Regions from separate parts of the Spirulina subsalsa PCC 9445 genome, predicted to be linked through region 1. Evidence: riboswitches for the same ligand, from Rfam matches in the RefSeq annotation. Region 1 holds a riboswitch; the other holds the start of a gene.
The links. Region 1 has a riboswitch for cyclic di-AMP ahead of SPI9445_RS0106275 (hypothetical protein). Riboswitches for the same ligand answer to the same signal wherever they lie in the genome.

Region 1 (10,827 bases):
TCTGTAAATTTGCTTGATCGACAGATTTCCGTTCCCGTTTAATATTTTTGCGTTGGTTGGAGTTAAAAATCTTTAAATAGTCCTCAAAGGTTTGGAAATCCTGATTTCCCCAGATGTAACTATGGTGTAACCAGCCCTGAAAACCCTGCCGTTCAATCACAGGTTTCCACTGAGGATCGACAAAGAGAAAATTACAGCCCGATAACTGATTTCGGCTACAGAAATGGTCAATTTCCGCCACCATCATCCCGGTAATAAAATCCTCATCTTCCCCCGGAGCGATTAAAAAACGATACCCCACAGCAGGGGTAAAAGGAGTCATGCCTAATAATTTGGGGTAATACTCTAACCCCAAACGGTAAGCTAAATCAGCCCATTGATGGTCAAAGACAAATTCACCGTAACTGTGACCTTTAATGTATAACGGAGCGGCGGCGATGAGTTGGCGATCGCGCCATACCGTTAAATGGCAAGGTTGCCAGCCCGTCCTTGCCGTTGCACTACCCGACGTTTCAAGATTATTCAGCCATTCCCACTCTAAAAAAGGAGTAGCCAAAGGTTGAGCGAGGGCATCCCATTCAGTTTGGGGGATTTCCGCCATCTTGTGCAGCCAAGCAAGAGAATATTGAGGAGCGACTTGTTGAACCATGACCGTCTATATGTAATCAGTGAGCCGAGATTACTTAGGGATTGTAGCAGGGGAAAACAGCAAACTTCCCATTTTGGTAGAGAATGGGAAAGAGAGGAAACCATAGTATCGATTAAACGAAGGGAGATTCCAGTGAGTGGAGGTATATACCTAGTCCAAGAAGATGACCAACTTGTAGAAATGACCGAACGCCCCTATGATTCTGAAACACTCCTGCAAGAGTTGCTAGAACGCTATCCGAATCTTTTAGCCTTACACGGGGCTGAATATAGAACTGTCCGTCATTGGTTGGTTGTACAACGGATTGGGAGCTTACCGACGGATGATCTCGGTGCAGAACGTTGGTCGATTAATCACCTCTTTCTTGATCAACAGGCCATTCCAACTTTAGTCGATGTGAGACGGGATGGGGACAGTCGCTTGCGCAAGGAAATGATTGGTCAGATGTTAGATTATGCCGCCAATGTGGGAATTTACTGGCCAGTCGAGTCGATTTTAGATCAGTTTGAGGTGAACTGTCATCGTCAAAATCGTGACCCCGAACAGGTTTTTGAAGAATTCTTTGGGGGAGACGGTGACGAGGAACAGTTTTGGCAACAAGTCAAAACTAATATGCAGGCTGGCAAAATTCGCCTAATTTTTGTGGCTGACCGGATTTCCCCAGAATTACAGCGCATGGTAGAGTTTTTGAACAAACAAATGGATCCGGCTGAAGTATTAGCCGTTGAGATTAAACAGTATATTAGCCATCAGGATGGGCTGAAAACCTTAGTTTCTAAAGTGATTGGTCAAACGGCTGAGGCCTTACAGAAAAAATCTAGCACAGCCCGAGAACGGAGACAGTGGGATGAGCGCTCTTTCTTAGAAGAATATCAAGTCCGCTACGGAGAAGATGAGGCCAGCTTAGTCGAGGACATTTATGAGTGGGTGCGTCATCATCAATCATCGTTACAAGTGCAGTGGGGAATTGGAGACTCCTACGGTGGTTTTGCCGCCAAGTTAGAAGTTAATGGTCAGATGGCTGAATTATTCTTTGTCGGGATTGATGGAATGTTGCAAATTGCCTCGGATGTCTATGCAGCCTTGCCACCCTTTGACGAGGAAACCCATTGGCATGAATTACGCGGTCAGTTAAGTGGGGTAGGTTTAGCATTACCTGTCAATCCTAATGAGCGCCGTTTACCCAATGTTCAGTTATCCACCATTCCCGATAGTGAGGCACTAAAGACGTTTTTAGCGAAGTTTGATTGGGTGATTGAACAAGTAAAATCCGCTTAGAATTCCAGAACTTGACATACTCTCCGAGCAACCCTAACGGGTATGCTGAGAGATTCTTGTTACTGGTTCAGTGACATATTCAAGTTGCCTATCCATAGCAGAGGCGATTGTCTCCCTAGTCGTTTGCTACGCAACGTTTCACGAATGGGATTTCTCCCCGGTAAGCCATCAGTTTCTGGACTTTAAGCGACACTGAATAGGCGTGGAGAATTGCGGGTCTAACGTGGGATGTCCTGCCTCACTCTATCCTCCTTGGAAAGGGGGATCCGCCAATTGTCAAAAATTCATGACATAACGATCCCCGTTGATCCCAAAATTTCGTTAAAACTCCTAAACTCTCCTAGTCCCCCCCTTGACCATTCCCTAAAAGGTTTTGTTAAGTATATGTAACAAAATAACTCCCAACACTCTAAATCAAAGGGTTCTTAAGCTCAAGAGTGTTTGCTCTTTTGGTAACAGAGCAACGTGGAGGGGTTTGTTGCCTCGGATGAGTTCTGCTCATTCCTTCTACCTACAGAGTTTGTTGATTCTGTACCTGCTCACCTTATCTTCTGACGAGTTCAGAGAAATGCTATGGCACAAGAACGCCAACCTTTAGATCAAATGACCTTACGGCAACTGCGCAAGGTTGCCAGTCAATATAATATCTCCCGTTACAGTCGGATGCGCAAGTCGCAACTTTTGGCTGCTATACAAGAGAGTGAAAACGAACAAGGGGTTGTCTCCTCCTCTGCCAACGTACAAGTTCAAACAACATCTCGTCCTCCAGAGGTTCAAGCAGACGTGGAAGCATCAAAGTTTCAAGTCGGTCAAGACGATCCCATTGATGATAATTTGGCATCGGTTGATGAAGGGTTGCCAGATTTGCCCTCTGGTTATGGGGAAAGCCTGATTGTGTTAATGCCTCGGGATCCTCAATGGTGTTATGCCTACTGGGATGTGCCGAATACCCACCGGGAAGCACTGCGCCGCCAAGGGGGGCAACAACTGGCTTTACGGATTTATGACATTACTGATTTAACGTTTGAGTTTCACAGTCCCCATAGTGTTCAAGAGTATCCCTGTGATGAACTAGCGCGGGAATGGTATATCCCCATCCCGGTGAGCGATCGCGATTATCTCGTAGAAATCGGTTATCGTTGCTTTGATGGTCGTTGGCTCGTCCTCGCTCGTTCCCATCCGGTGCGAGTTCCCCCCATCTATCCCTCGGATTGGGTGGAAGATCATTTTATGACCATTTCTTGGGAACAAGAATTACAAGGCAAGCGCGTTTTCCAATTGGTTGCTCCCAATGAACGCTACACCGGAGCTAAGAGTAGCCCCATTTACGATGAGATATTTGGCCTCTCCGAGTCCGCCGAAGCCCAACGCTTGGCCGGTTCTCTCTATGGCTCCATGCAGCAAGCACCGGAAGAGTCGGTGAGTTCCTATGTCTTCCCCTCGGGGGTTGGACAGTGGGCTTCTGGGGCTGGTAAATCCATGTCTGGTGTGGGAATGTCCGGGGCGGCGATCGCAAAATCCATGTCCGGTGTGGGAATGTCCGGTGTCGGCATGGAAACCACCATGTCCGGTGTGGGAATGTCCGGTGTCGGCATGGAAACCATGTCCGGCGTGGGAATGATGTCCGGTGTGGGCGCTGTCACTACCTCCGGCGTGGGGATGATGTCCGGTGTTGGCATGATGTCCGGTGTGGGCGCTGTCACCACTTCCGGCGTGGGAATGTCCGGCGTGGGCGCTTTAACTACTTCCGGCGTAGGAATGTCCGGCGTGGGAATGCAAATGTCCGGCGTGGGAATGTCTGGCATTGGTTTAGAAACCATGTCCGGTGTGGGGATGATGTCCGGTGTCGGCTTAGAAACCATGTCCGGTGTCGGGATGATGTCCGGTGTGGGCGCTTTAACCACTTCCGGCGTGGGAATGTCCGGCGTGGGAATGCAAATGTCCGGCGTGGGAATGTCCGGCATTGGCTTAGAAACCATGTCCGGTGTCGGCATGATGTCCGGTGTTGGGATGATGTCCGGTGTCGGCATGATGTCCGGTGTGGGCTTAGGTGTACCTACCATGTCCGGCGTGGGAATGTCCGGCGTAGGAATGCAAATGTCCGGCGTGGGAATGTCTGGCATTGGTTTAGAAACCATGTCCGGTGTTGGGATGATGTCCGGTGTCGGCATGATGTCCGGTGTTGGGATGATGTCCGGTGTCGGCTTAGGTGTACCTACCATGTCCGGCGTGGGAATGTCCGGCGTGGGGATGCAAATGTCCGGCGTGGGAATGTCCGGTGTCGGGATGCAAATGTCCGGTTATGGTCTAGGAATTCCCACCATGTCCGGTGTGGGGATGTCCGGTGTCGGGATGCAAATGTCCGGTTATGGTCTAGGAATCCCCACCATGTCCGGTGTGGGAATGTCCGGTGTCGGGATGCAAATGTCCGGTGTGGGTTTAGGTGTACCTACCATGTCCGGTGTGGGAATGTCCGGTGTCGGGATGCAAATGTCCGGTTATGGTCTAGGAATCCCCACCATGTCCGGTGTGGGAATGTCTGGTGTCGGGATGCAAATGTCCGGTGTGGGCTTAGGTGTACCTACCATGTCCGGTGTGGGAATGTCCGGTGTCGGGATGCAAATGTCCGGTTATGGTCTAGGAATCCCCACCATGTCCGGTGTGGGAATGTCCGGTGTCGGGATGCAAATGTCCGGTTATGGTCTAGGAATTCCCACCATGTCCGGTGTGGGAATGCAAATGTCCGGTGTCGGGATGCAAATGTCCGGCGTAGGAATGCAAATGTCCGGCGTGGGCTTAGGTTTAACCATGTCCGGTGTGGGAATGTCCGGTGTCGGCTTCTCTGCTTCTGCGCCCCCCATCCGTCCTCGTAAGTTCTGGTTAGTGGCTGATGCTGAACTCATCATCTACGGTGCCACGGAACCGGATGCTACTGTAACGATTGGCGGTCGTCCGATTAAGTTAAATTCTGACGGTACTTTCCGTTTCCAGATGTCCTTCCAAGATGGTCTGATTGACTATCCCATTATGGCGGTGGCGACCGATGGGGAACAAATGCGTTCTATCCATATGAAGTTCGTCCGCGAAACGCCCTCTCGTGACACGAACACGAAAGATGAGGCCGTTTTAGAATGGTTGGGCTAAGTTTGACGAAAATCTAGCCTATCATGGTCTATCGATTAGCCTCAACCCTGTGGGTTGAGGCTTTTTCAAGAAGTGAGAAATTAAGAACGGGGCGAGTCTTCTAGAATTTTGGTCAACTTTGCGAAATCCTCCCCCTAGGGTGTGGAGTATTTCCTAGGTGCTTGATTGATTGTCCTTTAATCCGTTACAACCAAGGAGTTTCCAACTTCTATGAAAATTTCTGCGATCGCCCTCAGTGCTATTTTAGGCCTAGCCACCCCCACCATTGCAGAGATGGTCGTCCCCAGTCCCGTCGTTGCTCAAAGTCGTTTACCCATTGGCACCTTCGAGAATGCTGAGTGGTCCGTCACCCTAGACTATTACAATAACGCCCTCAGCTATTACGGCCGCAATCGACGCACAGACAATGACATCTACCTCAGTGGAGCCAGCACAGGCGGGAATGCCCAACGACGAGTTTACACTTGGCATAATGGCAATATCCGCTATCAAGTCGCTTGGCAACCTGCTGATCCTAACGTAATTCGTTTACAAGTGGTAGATGGCAATGGACGCACTATCCTTAATACTCTCCTATATCGTTAAGATTGGAGATGGTACTGCACCCGAGAGGAGAAAACCGCCTCCGCTGTGCCATCCTCAGCCCGTGACTCCCCTTTTTATCAGGTGAACTACAGATTTCGACTTACTCTGGAAACATTGGGTTTTGTCCTGATGTTTCTTTCTGCTTTCCCGACACCCGCAAGATTGCCCGACTCCCATCGGACGACCCTAGGTAAACCTAGCCCAAGATTTGCGATAATGGGAACTGAATCTCAATAAATAGATCCTATGAGTGAAGTTAAAACCGTTTCAGGACGAGGAATTCCCCTCCAAGGTAATGATATTGATACAGACCGCATTATTCCGGCTCGTTTCCTGCGCTGTGTCACGTTTGACGGTTTGGGAGAACAGGCCTTTGCGGATGACCGTCAACAAATGCAGGGACAACATCCTTTTGATTTACCCCAATATCAAGGAGCTAATATTCTAGTTGTAAATGAAAACTTTGGTTGTGGTTCTTCCCGAGAACACGCCCCTCAAGCTTTATCAAAATGGGGAATTAAAGCCCTAATTGGTGAAAGTTTTGCCGAAATTTTCTTTGGTAATTGTGTGGCGATTGGCATTCCCTGCGTGACGGCTTCCCCTGAACAAGTTTCCCAGCTACAAGAGGCTTTAATGAACAATCCTCAAGGAATGCTCACCCTTGATTTAGAAGCGCTAGACGCTCGTTTTGATGGCTTAACGCTGAAGGTTGAAATGGGGGCTGGGCCGCAACAAATGCTCACCACGGGAACATGGGATAGTTGTGGGCAGTTAGTGGCGAATCGGGAGCAGATTCAGGCGACTACTGGTCAATTACCCTATCTCGCTTGGGCGTAACTAGGGTCTGCTGAATATCCCTCGAAGCAATTTTAATAGGTCTTTCGATTGGGAGCGAGAAACTGCAAGATTTTAGGGATAAATAATCAAAAAGGCTTGCCTTCATTCGTACAGTGCGGGGCTTCCCGACGATGAGCTAAATCCTCTGTTTCTATCCCTCTGGCGGTGATCGGTTGGGTTGCGCTGTCGCTCCACCTAACCGACAAAATGCTCCCCCTTAGAATTCCCCGTATTTTAGGATAAAATCAATTATTGTTGAGGTGTCGGGGGCATTAATGAAACGAGCGATTGTTTTACTATCGGGGGGGTTGGATTCTTCAACAACGGCAGCACAGGCGATCGCAGACGGGTATGAGGTGATGGCTCTTTCCTTTCGCTACGGGCAACGACACGAACGGGAATTACAAGCGGCTGAGGCGATCGCACAACATTTAGGCATTACAGAACACTACACAATTGACGTAAACTTAGCCCAGTGGGGGGGATCTTCCCTGACGGACTTCTCCCAAACACTACCGGAAGATGGGCCCCAAGCGGATGTTATCCCCTCGACTTATGTTCCGGGACGCAATACGGTTTTTATTGCGATCGCCCTTTCTCTGGCCGAAGCCAAGGAAGCAGAGGCCATTTTTCTGGGCATTAATGCGGTAGATTATTCTGGGTATCCCGACTGTCGCCCCGAATACCTCAGTGCCTATCAAACTTTAGCGAATCTGGCCTCTAAAGTCGGAGTAGAGGGGAAAGCGCCCCAACTCGTCGCCCCCCTCATCCATGATTCCAAAGTGGACATTGTGCGTCGTGCGGTAAAACTGGGGATTCCCCTAGAAAAAACTTGGTCTTGTTATGCGGGGGGAGAAACCCCTTGTGGTGTATGTGATTCTTGTCAAATCCGCGATCGCGCCCTCCAAGAAGCTGGGTTAAATTAGCCAAACTTATCCTTCTACCGGAAATTGCCATGTCTCAACACTACCATCAGGCAACTCCCAAAGATAATGGGACACTTCCCAATAACTTTTAGACGCACCGGAAAACGTTAAAACCGTCGTCACCAAAACTGGCCAAGTGGGATTAGGAGTAAGCGTCGTGACAAAAGACATCACCGTAAACCCCATAATAATGACTGAAAATATAGCCACTAAAGGCACAATAATTAAATCCATTACACGGAAACGATGTAATCGCTGGGCAATTTTGCGTAGATGATAGAGAATCGACTGGATTCGGCATGAGGTTGAAGAGAATCCATTATTTAATTTTCCGTACATAGTTAGAACCCTTGGGATAATAAAGACAATTTATTTCGCGCTAATCGAATCAATACAAGAACGACATCCCAAAACTTTTGACTAATTATTCTCTCGCAAGCGCTCAATAATTAGTGGGTTTTTGGTGGGTTTTCCCCTGTTCTGTTTCCGGAAGTCTGCAAAGAGACAAAGCCTTCCTCCCAACTTATCTCTAGAGAGGTTCTCCCAATGCAAAGATAAGCCGGATCAACAAGTCACCCCAGTTATAATCTCCACCAAGAGAGATCACCATGAGGCACTTCTAAGCCCTATCATCTATAGGTTGAATTATCTCAATTCAATCTATTGCTAGAACTTCCTTAACTAGAACAATCGATGAGTGATATTTACTGAACAAAAGTGGTTATTGATTGACAATGACCCCTCGACATCAGTAAATCAGCTTGTCTTTAATCGTCTTCTCTCAATGCTGACGGAGTTAGCTGACGGGCTAGGGTTGAGAGATTCCCTTCTGCCGTTTCTCTAGGGGTTGATTTATTGGGCTGTTGTTTTCTTGGGCTGTTGTTTTATTGGGTTAAAGTTGATCAGGTTTTACCAACCTATACGATTCAACCCATACCATTCAACCCATACCATTCAACCCATACCATTCAACCTATATTATTCGTCCTAGAGATGGCGTTACCAGATTAGCCCCGATTAAATCGGTTCCTCCGTTCCAGCTATAGGCGTTTGATTTACCTATTCCTAGTAGGGCAAAAACCCATGAAGCCGCCTTAAAACGACCTTACTGAAGCCTTGCACCTATCCTAGGACTGACTCCTATTTTGGAGCTAGCTGGATTAAGCTGACTCTTGTATCGATTTGGTTCGATTGTAACATAATAAAATTCAATCTGTCAACGGTATGGCAAGAATTTCAGCCAGATTTTTGTTACCTTTTTTCACAGTCTTAACAGTGCGTAAAACTGCCCCCATTCATCCCATCCTTAGCTGCTAAAAATAAGTATAAATGCTGAGAGGATGGGAAAACCGTACCCCACCCAACCGACTATTTTCTGTAAGAATAAAAAGGTAACGATTCATTACAGATTGTCTCCTGTGGAAAATTCAGATAAAAAACGGGATTTACCAAACGATGAGCATTAAAAACACCCCCCAACGCTCTTGGACGCGGTTAGTCGGCAATATTCTGTTACTGGCTGGGACAGGCTTTTTATTAATTAACCTTTTCTTCCCTCAACTCTTTGCCTCTAAACCGCCCCAAGTTCCCTATAGTCTCTTTATTGACCAGGTGAGTGATGGAGAAGTAGCCCGGGCTTATGTCACCCAAGACCAAATCCGGTATCAACTCAAAGGAGTGGAGGATAAACCGGGGGAAATCCTCGCCACGACTCCCATTTTTGACCTGCAATTACCCCAACGCTTAGAAGATAGCGGGGTAGAATTTGCGGCAGCCCCACCGAAAGGGAACAACTGGCTAGGCAGTATCCTAAGTTGGGTGATTCCGCCCCTAATTTTTGTCGGGATTTGGCAGTTTTTCCTAGGTCGGGGGGGTGGTGGCCCTCAAGGGGCGCTATCGATTAGTAAAAGCCGCGCCAAGGTCTATGTAGAAGATGATGCCACTAAGGTGACATTTGCGGATGTCGCGGGGGTGGAAGAGGCGAAAACCGAACTAGAGGAAATTGTGGAATTTCTGAAAAACCCCGAACGCTATTTAAACATTGGGGCGCGCATTCCCAAAGGGGTGTTATTAGTCGGGCCGCCGGGAACCGGGAAAACCTTACTGGCCAAGGCGGTAGCTGGGGAGGCTGGGGTTGCGTTCTTCAGTATTTCCGGTTCTGAGTTTGTGGAATTATTCGTCGGGGCTGGGGCTGCCCGGGTGCGAGATTTGTTTGAACAGGCGAAGAAAAAAGCGCCTTGTATTATCTTTATTGATGAATTAGATGCCATTGGTAAATCCCGGGCAAATGGGGGATTTATGGGGGGCAATGATGAACGGGAACAGACCTTAAACCAGTTGTTAACGGAAATGGACGGTTTCGCGGCCGGAGGGGCGACAGTGATTGTTTTGGCGGCCACCAACCGACCGGAAACCTTAGACCCGGCTTTGTTACGTCCCGGTCGTTTTGACCGTCAAGTGTTGGTAGACCGACCGGATTTAGGGGGACGGTTGAAGATTCTGGAAATCTATGCCCAGAAGGTGAAGATCGGAAATGATGTAGACTTAAAGGCGATCGCAACCAGAACCCCCGGTTTTGCAGGCGCTGATTTAGCCAACCTCGTCAATGAGGCCGCCTTACTCGCCGCCCGTAACCAACGAGAAACCGTCAGTCAAGCCGATTTTGCCGAAGCTATTGAGCGCGTTGTGGCCGGACTAGAGAAGAAAAGCCGCGTCCTCAATGATAAAGAGAAAAAAATCGTCGCCTATCACGAAGTTGGTCACGCCCTCGTCGGTGCAGCCCTCCCCGGTGGCGGAAAAGTCGCCAAAATCTCCATCGTGCCGCGAGGGATGGCCGCCCTAGGCTACACCTTACAAATGCCCACCGAGGACCGTTTCTTAATGAATGAGACGGAACTCCGGAATCAAATCGCCACCCTCCTCGGAGGACGTGCCGCCGAAGAGATTGTTTTCGGCAGCATCACCACCGGGGCCGCCAACGACCTCCAGCGGGCGACAGATTTGGCGGAACGCATGGTCACAACCTACGGCATGAGTAAGGTATTAGGCCCCTTAGCTTACGAAAAAGGCGGACAGAATAATTTCCTAGGCGATGGGATGATGAATCCCCGTCGTAATGTCAGCGATGCCACCGCTAAGGCCATTGATGAGGAAGTGAAAGAAATTGTCGAACAAGCGCACCAACACGCTTTACAAATTCTCGGCCAGAATCGGGACTTAATGGAAACTATTACCCAACAAATTCTAGAGTCGGAGGTGATTGAGGGAGAAACCCTCACCCAGTTGTTGGGACAAGTGGCTCATTCTGAGCTTGAAACCGTTACTGTATAGGGTTTTTGGAAAATATTTCCCCATCCGGCAACTTTTTGCCCTCGGTCTACGTCTTCATAGCTGGATAGTGTCCTAGTT
Region 2 (10,827 bases), 1.4 Mb from region 1:
TATGTCGGGGATAAAACCAAACTCATCCGCGAACGAGAAAACTGGATTCTTGAAATGGAAACATGGAAGAAGTGCCTTGATTTAGTGAACCAGTTGGATCACTATTAACTCTCAGAATTCCTGATCAAACGGACTCCCTAATCGTCAGGGAGTCCGTTTCATTTCACCCCTCCCACTCAGCGCAAAAACACCACCACAATAAACACCAGACTCACCATCACCTGCACAGCCATGACAGGCATTCCGTAGCGTAAAAAGCGGTGAAAGGAGATTTTCCCCCCATGCAATTCTGCCACACCTGCCCCCACAATATTGGCGGAAGCCCCGACTAAGGTTCCATTCCCCCCCAAGGTTGCCCCAAACATCATGGCATAAAACAGAGGCAAAACCACAGGAGGCAGTTGACCTGAAAAGTTCGGATTGAGCATATCGGCTGAGATCAAATCAATATTAAATAAATATTCTTTTAGCAAGGGAACCATCGCTACTACTAGGGGAATATTCGGCACAACACTAGACAGCAGCGCCACTAAGATCATCAATAAAAGACACCCTAAAACAATATTTTGCCCTAAAATCGCTGCCAAAAGCAGAGAAATGTGTCGCACTACTCCGGTTTTTTCTAACCCTCCAATCAAGACAAAGGTAGACATAAAAAAAATCAAAGTTGTCCAATCGACATCTTTCATAATATTATTTACCGTGTCAATTTTCGTCTGATGGGCGAGCAATAGTGCCAATCCTGCCCCTAATAACGCCACGGCGGCGGGCTGCATGGGAATGGGCAAAGACTCACCGATAACGAATAAGGTTAACACGAAGACCACAATCACCGAACCAACCGCTAAAACTTTAGGATGATTAATCGTGGGAAGTTTGAGGGTTTCATGTCCTTTAAATTGAGCCTTCCAAATTTTAGGAAATAAAACGGGTAGTAAACAAGTAATAGTTAAGACAGCCAGGACTCCCCCTAAACTCAAACGCTGGAGATATTGAACAAAGGTAATATTAATACCATCGCCGACAATAAAGGTTGCGGGATCTCCAATGAGTGTTAGCAGTCCTGCACTATTCGACACTAGCACCATTAAAATCAGTAGGGGAACAAAATCAACGCCAATATCTTGGGCAAGAGGTGGAATGAGTGGAGCGAGTAACATCACGGTTGTAGCATTGGGTAAAACCGCACAAATGGGAGTAGTAATGGCGACAATTCCGAGGAGTAAAAGCTTGCCACTTCCCCGGGAAAGTTTAACCATTTGTCCGGCTAAGTAACTAAAAATTTGGGTCGGTTCAAAGGCGCGGACTAAAACCATAATGCCAAAAAATAAGGCAAGAGTTGAGTAGCTATGACTAATATAGCCGATGGCTTCGGTTAAGGTCATAACATGGGTAAAAACTAACACTAATGCGCCTAAAAAGGCGGCAATCATTAGGTGAAGTTTTTCGGATACAATCGCCAAAATGACAATAAAAAAGGTGCTAGTTGTGATTAAAGCGTGAAGATTGTCCATATTTTTTGAGTGTAATGTTTTGAATGTAAATTATAGGAATGACGCTATTTTTGCCCATGGGATGCTAGGCACTACTTTCAGAAGCTGTGTCTAATCTGCATTGGACAAATGTCCTGTTACTCCTGCCCAGTTTGCTGGAAAAAATGGGGTTTATCCTAATGAAAACCGATTTCGATTAGGAATAATCCCCGCAAAACTTGAGGCAATACTGGCAGGATTTCTAGAGGCTGAAATGCTCTAGAAAGCCAATAATGATGGAAGGAGTCCTAAATTATCCTAAATGGATGGCTCTTCTGTGAATTGATTTGCATTGAACTGTTTTGAGAGTTAAGGCGGGTACGGGCAAGCCGTTGATTTAAGTACCAACCAAAAACGAGGAGATAACTCACTGATCAGTTCATCATTTGATTGAAAAAACCTTTGCAGGTTTTTTACTCAAAATGCTGTCTTTTCAGTCTCCTCTCAATGCCTACGAAGTTAGCTGACGGGCTAGGACTGAGAGATGTCCCGCTTAAATCCTCAATCGGGCTAGATGTTTGTGGTAAGTCGTCTTGCTGAATTCTGACGAACCCTAAAAGCAAGAACCCCCGTAATATAGCCGGATTAGTCTTTCTAAGCTTACGCCCCAGGGTTTGGTTCCTCCGTTTCACAAGTGCTTTTTTGCAAAGCGTTTCACTAGAAGTTTTTCCTAGAAAAGGTTGTGAACTAGGCTGACTTGCTTATTGCAGGGGATTATAACATCTTAGTGGTAAAAAGGCAAGGTTGCTAGACTCTGAAATTTAGCTCAGTGTCGGGATGAAAGACGGTTAATTGAGGGGTTCGATGCCCCGAAAATTAACCAACAATATAGTGATATGGGGAAGCCCGCACCGTACCCCTAGGGTGGGTGTCGGGAGGATGTCACGATTGGAAAAACCCGGTTTTGCGGGGGGAATGAACTCCCTAAAAACCGGGTGATTGGATTGAGAAGAAAAACAGAATTAGCGCAGTAATTGACGAATCGTGGCTTGATAGGGTTCTGTTGCCACTCCTCGGACTTCGGTTTCTGTGGGTGGGTTTTGTCGGAGCATTTCCTGTAACAGACGAATGCGATCGCCTGTTGCCGGGTGGGTACTCAAAAAGGTGGGAATCTGTCCCCCTTGTCGCTGTAACTTCTGCATAAAGGAAATCATCGCCGTAGGTTCATAATTGGCACGACGCAACATGGCTAAACCTAAACGATCCGCCTCCAGTTCATCCTCTCGGCTATTGGGGCGATTCAGTGCCAACTCTACCCCGATTTGTACCGCCTGATCTTGCTGTAAACCTGCCGCAGAGAGTAACCCTTGAGTAATGGCTTGCGATCGCATTTGTCGAATGGCATGACGGGCTGTAATATGACCAATTTCGTGAGCCACAACACTGGCTAATTCCGCCTCATTATCCGCCAGCAATAACAATCCCGCATTGAGATAAACAAACCCTCCCATCGTGGCAAAAGCATTCACATCTCGATCGGCCACCACTTGGAACGTATAGGGAATATTCGGCCGTTCACTGCCTTGGACTAAAGTGTTGCCCAACTCATTCACATAGGCGTTGAGCATTCGATTGTTTGCTATTAAAGGGGTACCACGACGGCGCAGTTGAACCCCCAGTTGCTCGTTGATTTGTTGTCCAATCGCCACCTCTTGACGATCGGATATATTGGAGAGTTGCAAGACTTGCGCCCCTCGGATTAATAATTCTAGCCAAGAGCGCGCTTGTACCGCTTGAGGAGTGATCACCCATAAGCTGAATGCTGTCACGAGGGTTAAGACACCATACAACCAACGGGGTTTAGAGCGCCAAAGCCAGTGGGAGAGTTGCTTAAACATGATGGGAGGTTGCGAAACAATAGAACAGTTCAGATCAATTTACTACTGAGTTAAGACGAAATCCTGAACGGATTTGTTGCCATTTCCTGTGACTCCCTCTCTTGATTCAACCTCAATTTCCCTCTACCTCTAGATAGAATCAACGGTAGGGAGACTACCAAACCCGATACAATAAAACCTAGTTTTGTTATTTTTTGGGAGTTGGGATGGTTAGCCTAGAGCAAGTGGAAACCATGATTAAACAACAGTTGCCCGATGCTCACGTCAAGGTTGAAGATTTGACCGGGGGTGGAGATCATCTACAAGCAACTGTTGTTTCCGCCGCCTTTGAGGGGCAAACTCGGGTCAAACAGCACCAGATGGTCTATGGCGCACTGAAAGACGCTATGGCCTCAGAAGCTATTCACGCCCTCGCCCTCAAAACTTATACCCCTGAAGCTTGGAAGGCCATTAGTTAAATGGTAAGAGGTCCGCGTCACTCCGTTAGACTTCGGATGAATCCCGCCTTGTTGAGTCTAGTTTAATGGATAGTCGGGAAAAATTGCCAAAAATTCAAATTTTCCCCTACCATAAAACAATCTATTTGTCAAAAAAAATTTTAGAGGAGAACCATGACACCAGAAGTAAAAGAACGCATTGAAAGCATTGTCAAAAAAGATAAAATTGTTGTCTTTATGAAGGGGTCTAAACTCATGCCCCAGTGTGGTTTCTCTAATAATGTGGTGCAAATTTTAGGAACTTTAGGGGTTCCCTTTGAAACCTTTGATGTCTTGTCCGATTACGACATTCGCCAAGGGATTAAGGAGTATTCCAACTGGCCAACCATTCCCCAAGTCTATATCAATGGGGAGTTTATTGGGGGGTCAGATATTATGATTGAACTCTATCAAAATGGCGAACTGCAAGAAGTGGTAGAGGTTGCCCTCGCGTCCTAGTGGTTGGAGTTGGATTAACATTCAGATTAACTCTCTTCTGTCAGATCAGGTTCAAATCCTGATTCTCTCGTTGGCTGTGATGGCGAAGATTCGTCAAAATCTTCCAGAGTGACAGAAGAGGATTCACAAGGAGAGGGGACTGGATCACTTCCAGTCCCCTTGTTTGTGCGGTTCAAGAGCCCTCGGGAGGGCTTGAGGAAATCTCAAAAAAATCAGAGAATTTTTCGGGCATTTGGCAAAACTTATGCTACAATGCTGAGTTGTCGTGAGGGAGATTGCCAATCCGAGGGGACTGGGGAAGCTCTGAAACCGGGAGAAATGAACGGTAATTTTTAGAGGGTTTTGTCTGCTCTACTTGGGATCTATGGGCGATTTGGTCTGGATTTCCAGTCTAAAGTTAAGGGGTTGGGTGGAGGTTGGCGATCGCTAATAATAATCCGGTTCTGTTTGGGGTTGAACCATAGCCAACTCAAAATTAGACGGATCCCTTAAGAAGCGGAACACTTCCTCCTCCAACCGATGGACAAGGTAAGGCTCCAAAGCGTTACTCTGACGCAGGCAAGCTAAATAGCCATCCATATAGAGTTGCAGTTCACTAAAACGGTTGCCCCTACGCCACAGTTCCACGAGAGCATCGGTAAGGCGTTGGTAATAGCGGACGGAACGGGTATCAGTCAACATGATCTTAAATTGAAATCAACAGTAGGAGTCAGTACAGGAAACTAAGTTCAGAGAATCAGTTCAGAGAATCAACTACAGTAAACCGGGTGACTGGTTAGAAGTCCATTCAGATCAAGTCCCAGTTAAAGTACCTTGATCTGAAGTCCGTTACCTGAAGTCTGTTCGGTTAGGTTGAGTTCGGTGTATTAAACTACAAGGTTGTCAAGGGTTTTCAGAATACTCTGAGGTTTTGAGAGGTATAACGATAGTCTTGTTATATCTCCAGTTTTGTTATATCTATAGTTTATCTTACCGACTAACCCCCTCGCAGATTTTAAGATTTGGCAGTCATTGTGCAGGCGACCTCATTTTCCCTCAGTAGCGGACGTTACAAAATCATGACATAAGCTAAGGTAGATTGTAGTCCACTCCTAGAAAAAGGACAAAACAAGGTAACGTGGGTTTAGCTAAGATTTTGATTATTGAGGGAAACCCTCATCTGCGATCGCTCTTAGGTTGGCATTTACAACAAGCCGGGTATTGGGTACAACAAGCGACTGGAATTGCCCAAGCCAGAATCATTCTGAGAGATCGTCAGCCCACCTTAGTCGTGATTGATTCTGATCTCCCTGACGGAGACGGACTAGAAATGTGCCGTTGGTTGTACCGACGGAAACAATCCTTGACCTTAATGCTCTCCGCTCGCAACACCCAGAGCGATATAGTCGCCGGATTAAAAGCCGGAGCCGATGACTACCTTGTTAAGCCCTTTGGAGTGCAGGAATTTATGGCGCGGGTGGATGCGCTTTGTCGTCGTCTGCGTTTGTCTTCCGTGCCGCTTTACCTAATTTATGGGGATCTGCGCATTGATTTAGTCCAGCGCCGCGTCGAATTTGAAGAAGAAATTATTGAGCTAACCCCCCAAGAATTTAGCCTGCTCTACATTTTAGCCCAAGCCGAAGGAGACGCCCTAACCCGTTCAGAACTCCTAGAACGCGCTTGGCCCAATGCCATCGACAATCCCCGCACCATTGACACCCACGTTCTTTCCCTGCGCAAGAAACTAGAAGCTCATCCTCGTCGCCCCAACATCATCCAAACCGTGCGCAATGTCGGGTATCGTTTCAACCCAGAAGTCTTGCGTCACAGAGTCCGAACCCCTCCCCTACCCGTTCAAGCAACGGCTGAAGCGTGAGTTGTTCGGGCTGGCTGAAAAACACCAGACGCTAGACCCAAGAAGGGAGCAGGGGAATTGATAATTGTCAATTCTCAAAAATCTACCGCCACAGCATAGCTTGGCGGTGAGAGTATCAATTTAGAACTGTTGCAAGAGGCGCAAATCACTACTGTAGAGACGGCGAATATCATCAAATTGATGGAGTACCATCGCAAAGCGTTCTACCCCTAATCCGGCCGCAAATCCGGTGTAGACTTCTGGATCATAGCCCACGGCTTTTAATACATTGGGGTCTACCATGCCACAACCTAAGACCTCTAACCATTTGCCTTTCCACTGCACATCAACCTCCGCAGAAGGTTCTGTGAAGGGGAAATAACTGGCGCGGAAGCGCATGGGGAGGTCTTCGCCGAACATTTGCCGAACAAACTCTTTCAGGGTGCCTTTGAGGTCGGTAAAGGTTAATCCTCGGTCAATGGCTAATAATTCCACTTGATGGAAAACGGCGGAGTGGGTCGCGTCTACGGTGTCCCGACGATAAACGCGGCCGGGGGCAATCACTCGAATGGGGGGATCATGCTGTTCCATGTAGCGGATTTGGACGGAGGAGGTGTGTGTGCGCAGCAGGAGTTGATCATGGGGCAGATAGAAGGTGTCCTGCATATCCCGGGCGGGGTGGTCAGGGGGGGTGTTGAGGGCTTCAAAGTTGTAGTAGTCGCTCTCAATTTCGGGGCCTTCGGCGACGGTGTAGCCTAGACCGAGAAAGATTTCTATCACGCGGTCAATGATGCTGTTGAGGGGGTGAATCCGACCGAGGGGACGACTCACACCGGGCATGGTGACATCAAGGGTTTCGGCGGCGAGTTGGGCGGCAATTTGGGCGCTTTCAAGGTGGCTGTTGGCTTGGTCAAGGCTGTATTGTAGGGCTTCTTTGACTTCGTTGGCGATCGCACCAATGCGGGGGCGTTCTTCGGCGGATAGTTTGCCCATGCCGCGCAGGATTTGGGACAGTTGCCCTTTTTTCCCTAGATAATTGACGCGCAGTTGTTCTAGAGCGTCGAGGGTGGTGACGGCGGCGATCGCGGCGGTGGCTTCTTGTTTCAGTTGGGTTAGTTGCGCTTCAATTTCACTCATCAGGGCTGATTGCTGGTTATGCAGGTTTTTCAACAGTTCTAGTTTAGCGACAAACGGGGCATCAATTGGGGGGGTGGGGGATTCTCCCGGTGAGATGCTTTAAAAAGCCGCTCTGCTGTACCCTAAAAAGCGTTCAAACATGAAATCTCTCATGACTCGTACTCTTCTTATTACTGGCGGGGCCGGTTTTATTGGCTCGAACTTTGTTCATTATTGGTGTAAAACCTATCCGGGCGATCGCGTGATTGTTCTCGATGCCCTCACCTACGCCGGAAACCTCGATAATCTCAAGGATCTCAACACCCACCCTAATTATCGCTTTGTACAGGGCAATATTCGCGATCGCCCCCTCCTAGACCAACTTCTCGCCAGCGAACAAATCGACACCCTCGCCCATCTCGCCGCCGAATCCCACGTAGACCGTTCCATCCTCGCCCCCGACACCTTCATTCAAACCAACATTAACGGCACCTTCACCCTCCTTGAAGCCTTCCGCCATCATTGGGTCGAACACAACACCCCCGACCACTACCGCTTCCTCCACGTCTCCACAGACGAAGTTTATGGCAGTTTAGAACCCCATGACCCCCCCTTTAGTGAAACCACCCCCTACGCCCCCAACAGCCCCTATTCCGCCTCAAAAGCGGGCAGTGATCACCTTGTCCGCGCCTATTACCACACCTATCAACTCCCCACCCTCATCACCAACTGTTCCAACAATTACGGCCCCTATCACTTCCCCGAAAAACTCATTCCCCTCATTTGTATCAACATCCTGCTGGGGAAACCCTTACCCATCTACGGCGATGGTCAAAATGTCCGCGACTGGCTCTATGTCTTGGATCACTGTAGCGCCCTTGACCGCGTGATTCAGCAAGGCAAACCGGGCGAAACCTACAATATCGGCGGCAACAACGAAGTGAAAAATCTGGATTTAGTGCAGATGATCTGTGAACGGATGGATGAACTCGCCCCCAGTTTGCCTGTGCGTCCTTCCAAGGAACTGATCACCTTCGTCAAAGACCGCCCCGGCCATGATCGTCGCTACGCCATCAACGCCCAAAAAATCGCTACCCAACTCCATTGGACTCCTTCCGTTACCCTAGCCGAAGGTCTACGCGCTACCGTGCAATGGTATTTAGATCACCCTGACTGGTGGCAACCGCTACTCTCGGAGGAGCAGGGGAGCAGGGGAGCAGGGGAGAATTGATAATTATTCCCTATCACCTATTACCTATTACCTATTACCTATTACCTATTCCCGACTCCCGACTCCCCTGTTCCCCGTTCCCCGTTCCCTGTTCCCTTAACTTCTATTGATGACAGACTCGGGATGCTCCTCCAAGACCGGGAGAGGGGGGCTAATTGCTTCTGAGGGGGGGGATAGCTGTTGCCTCGCTCGTTTTTCTTGGGGCATCTGGGGCAATTGTAATAATACCCCAGCTAAAAACCAGTAATAAACAGCAACAGGATCCACATCAAGGGGATAATAAAAAGTGTTGTAGCTAATCAGGACGAGATAGATCCACAAACAAAGTCCCACATTTTTTAAGGTTGGATGGTGGAGAGAACGATAGGCCTTAAACGTCACCCAAACTAGGGCAGATAGAAAGACAAAAAAGGCGAGAAAACCCAGGACACCCACCTCATAGATTAACTTAGCATAGTAGGTTTCCACTAAACTGGTATTACCGAGAAAACGGGCGGCATTCGTGGCACGACCTAAACCAGCCCCCCAAATATCCCCTTGTTTTTCTACACTCCAAATCATTTGATCCACCACAAAATCATGGGGAGGGGAAGCACTCCAACGGTCAATAAAACTTCGGATAGGGTCGCGCAAATCGATTAAGTTGGCCAACAAGAGTAAACTGACAAATCCGCCAACTCCCATTTCGACAAACAGCCAAAATTTACGCCGTTTGGTTAGAAAAGCGAGAGTGAAAATAATCAAGGGAACTAAGGCCATCGCCAAGCGCTGACCCGAAAGAACAACGGCCGTAAAAATATAGGCGATCGCCACTAATCCTCCCATGCGCCAGCGTTTGTCTGAGTCGCTCATATAGCCGATGTACGCCAAAAAGGAAGCGGAAATCAAAAACCAAGCCCATTGCCAAGGAGAAACGAAAGTACCGGGCAGACGGATTAGATCTCGGGAGGGATTGTAGAGTAATGCCCCACCGACAAAACATCGTGCATCCAAAGAAGCACGATCGTTAGCTAGTCCAGTGAGTCCTTCACTACCGGGGCAAAATTGGGCAGCGAGTAAGCCATACTGAAGGAGGCAGAGACTACAGCAGATAATGATGATCAGGATATGGAGACGGAGGAAAAATTCTAAATCTTTGCGATCGCGGACTAAATAGGGCGCACAGATCACCAAAGGAATATAACCGAATAACACCTTTACACCCACCAAACCAATTAACAGAGGATTATCTCCCCCCGAACTTTGAATCTCCTGCCAACCATTCACCAACAGCAAAGTCCCGAAACTGACCACTAGCACCAACAAAAGGGGGATCTTCAGCCGTTTTAGATGAGGTCTAATATCCTGCCGAATTTGGCGGCGAAAAGATGGTTGTCTCACTAATCCCACCAAAGCCGGAAAATAGAACAAATCCTTCACTAAATGCAGGAGAGGATGAGCGCCCAAATAGTAAGTTAACGTCCCACCAAAAGGGAGATAAATCAGAAAAGACCACAAGGCAAGACGAGGATACTTATAACTCAACACCATAGTCAGAGTTGCAAAGGCCGCAAACATCCCCCCGCGCACACTATAGACAATCCCTGTAATAATTCCCAGCGTTAGGGCTAGAGCTATGGCAATAATAGCAATACGAGTTTTGTCACCGAATTTCATAAAACCTCGATGTCTGGATGCGAATGGCTTGGATTGGTTGATTGCCATTGTTAAGGATAGGTAAAACCACAGTAGGACTTTTTGAATTGCACCCATGATTTTTTAGGATTCTAGTGAACATCTCCTAAAACCCCCTTTTCGGAACGATAGAATAGGCAATTGAGCCTCATTATCGGAGATGTCTAGTCATCAGAGCGTTACAACTCACAACAAATTCTCTCGTTGAACAATTTCCACTACACTATCTTGACACAGGCTTCAGGGAACTGCTAACTAAGTAAGGTTTGCTGAATAAGTCGAAGAATTCGGTAATCAGGAGTCGGGAGTCGGGAATAGGCACTTGTGCCAGTTTTATCTGCCAGATGTGACAGCCCTTGTGGGTTAGTTACAAGCCCCATCCCGCAAGTGGAGTGGGGCAGTTGACTGGAACTATAACCCCTGTTGTAGGAGGAATTCATCAATTCCCTCTACCACTATTTAGATTGCTATATAATCATCTAGATAAAAAAAGAATCTCTGTTCTCTCCTGATCCAGTTCGTCCCTAGTGAGAATAAAGGAGCGTCTTCTGTTATAACTGAATCGCCCACCTGTTCTTTATCCTACTAACAGCCCAGATGCTTCGTCTCTACGATTTATTCTTGAAAGGGGGGTTTATTATGTACCCCCTGCTCATACTCTCTGTTT

Region 2: linked by a shared signal. The riboswitch ahead of SPI9445_RS0112340 (SLC13 family permease) and the one ahead of SPI9445_RS0106275 (hypothetical protein) in region 1 are both predicted to bind cyclic di-AMP.

What each region holds. Positions count from the first base shown of each region.
Region 1 covers NZ_JH980292.1:1,322,183-1,333,009, reverse strand. The annotation lists gene SPI9445_RS0106305 (GNAT family N-acetyltransferase) at 1-649, opposite strand, end outside; gene SPI9445_RS0106300 (hypothetical protein) at 782-1,927, shown strand; partial or broken gene SPI9445_RS31955 (DUF4912 domain-containing protein) at 2,501-3,448, shown strand; partial or broken gene SPI9445_RS31950 (DUF4912 domain-containing protein) at 4,691-5,071, shown strand; gene SPI9445_RS0106290 (hypothetical protein) at 5,282-5,656, shown strand; gene leuD (3-isopropylmalate dehydratase small subunit) at 5,903-6,493, shown strand; gene queC (7-cyano-7-deazaguanine synthase QueC) at 6,754-7,419, shown strand; gene SPI9445_RS0106275 (hypothetical protein) at 7,426-7,758, opposite strand; cyclic di-AMP (ydaO/yuaA leader) riboswitch at 8,191-8,471, opposite strand; gene ftsH4 (ATP-dependent zinc metalloprotease FtsH4) at 8,875-10,749, shown strand.
Region 2 covers NZ_JH980292.1:2,679,397-2,690,223, reverse strand. The annotation lists gene SPI9445_RS0112345 (hypothetical protein) at 1-108, shown strand, start outside; gene SPI9445_RS0112340 (SLC13 family permease) at 177-1,514, opposite strand; cyclic di-AMP (ydaO/yuaA leader) riboswitch at 1,966-2,194, opposite strand; gene SPI9445_RS0112335 (M48 family metallopeptidase) at 2,495-3,370, opposite strand; gene SPI9445_RS0112330 (BolA family protein) at 3,577-3,828, shown strand; gene grxD (Grx4 family monothiol glutaredoxin) at 3,982-4,305, shown strand; gene SPI9445_RS0112315 (DUF6761 family protein) at 4,732-4,986, opposite strand; gene SPI9445_RS0112310 (response regulator transcription factor) at 5,423-6,160, shown strand; gene pheS (phenylalanine--tRNA ligase subunit alpha) at 6,281-7,276, opposite strand; gene rfbB (dTDP-glucose 4,6-dehydratase) at 7,428-8,486, shown strand; gene SPI9445_RS25340 (hypothetical protein) at 8,583-10,142, opposite strand; gene SPI9445_RS0112290 (MotA/TolQ/ExbB proton channel family protein) at 10,758-10,827, shown strand, end outside.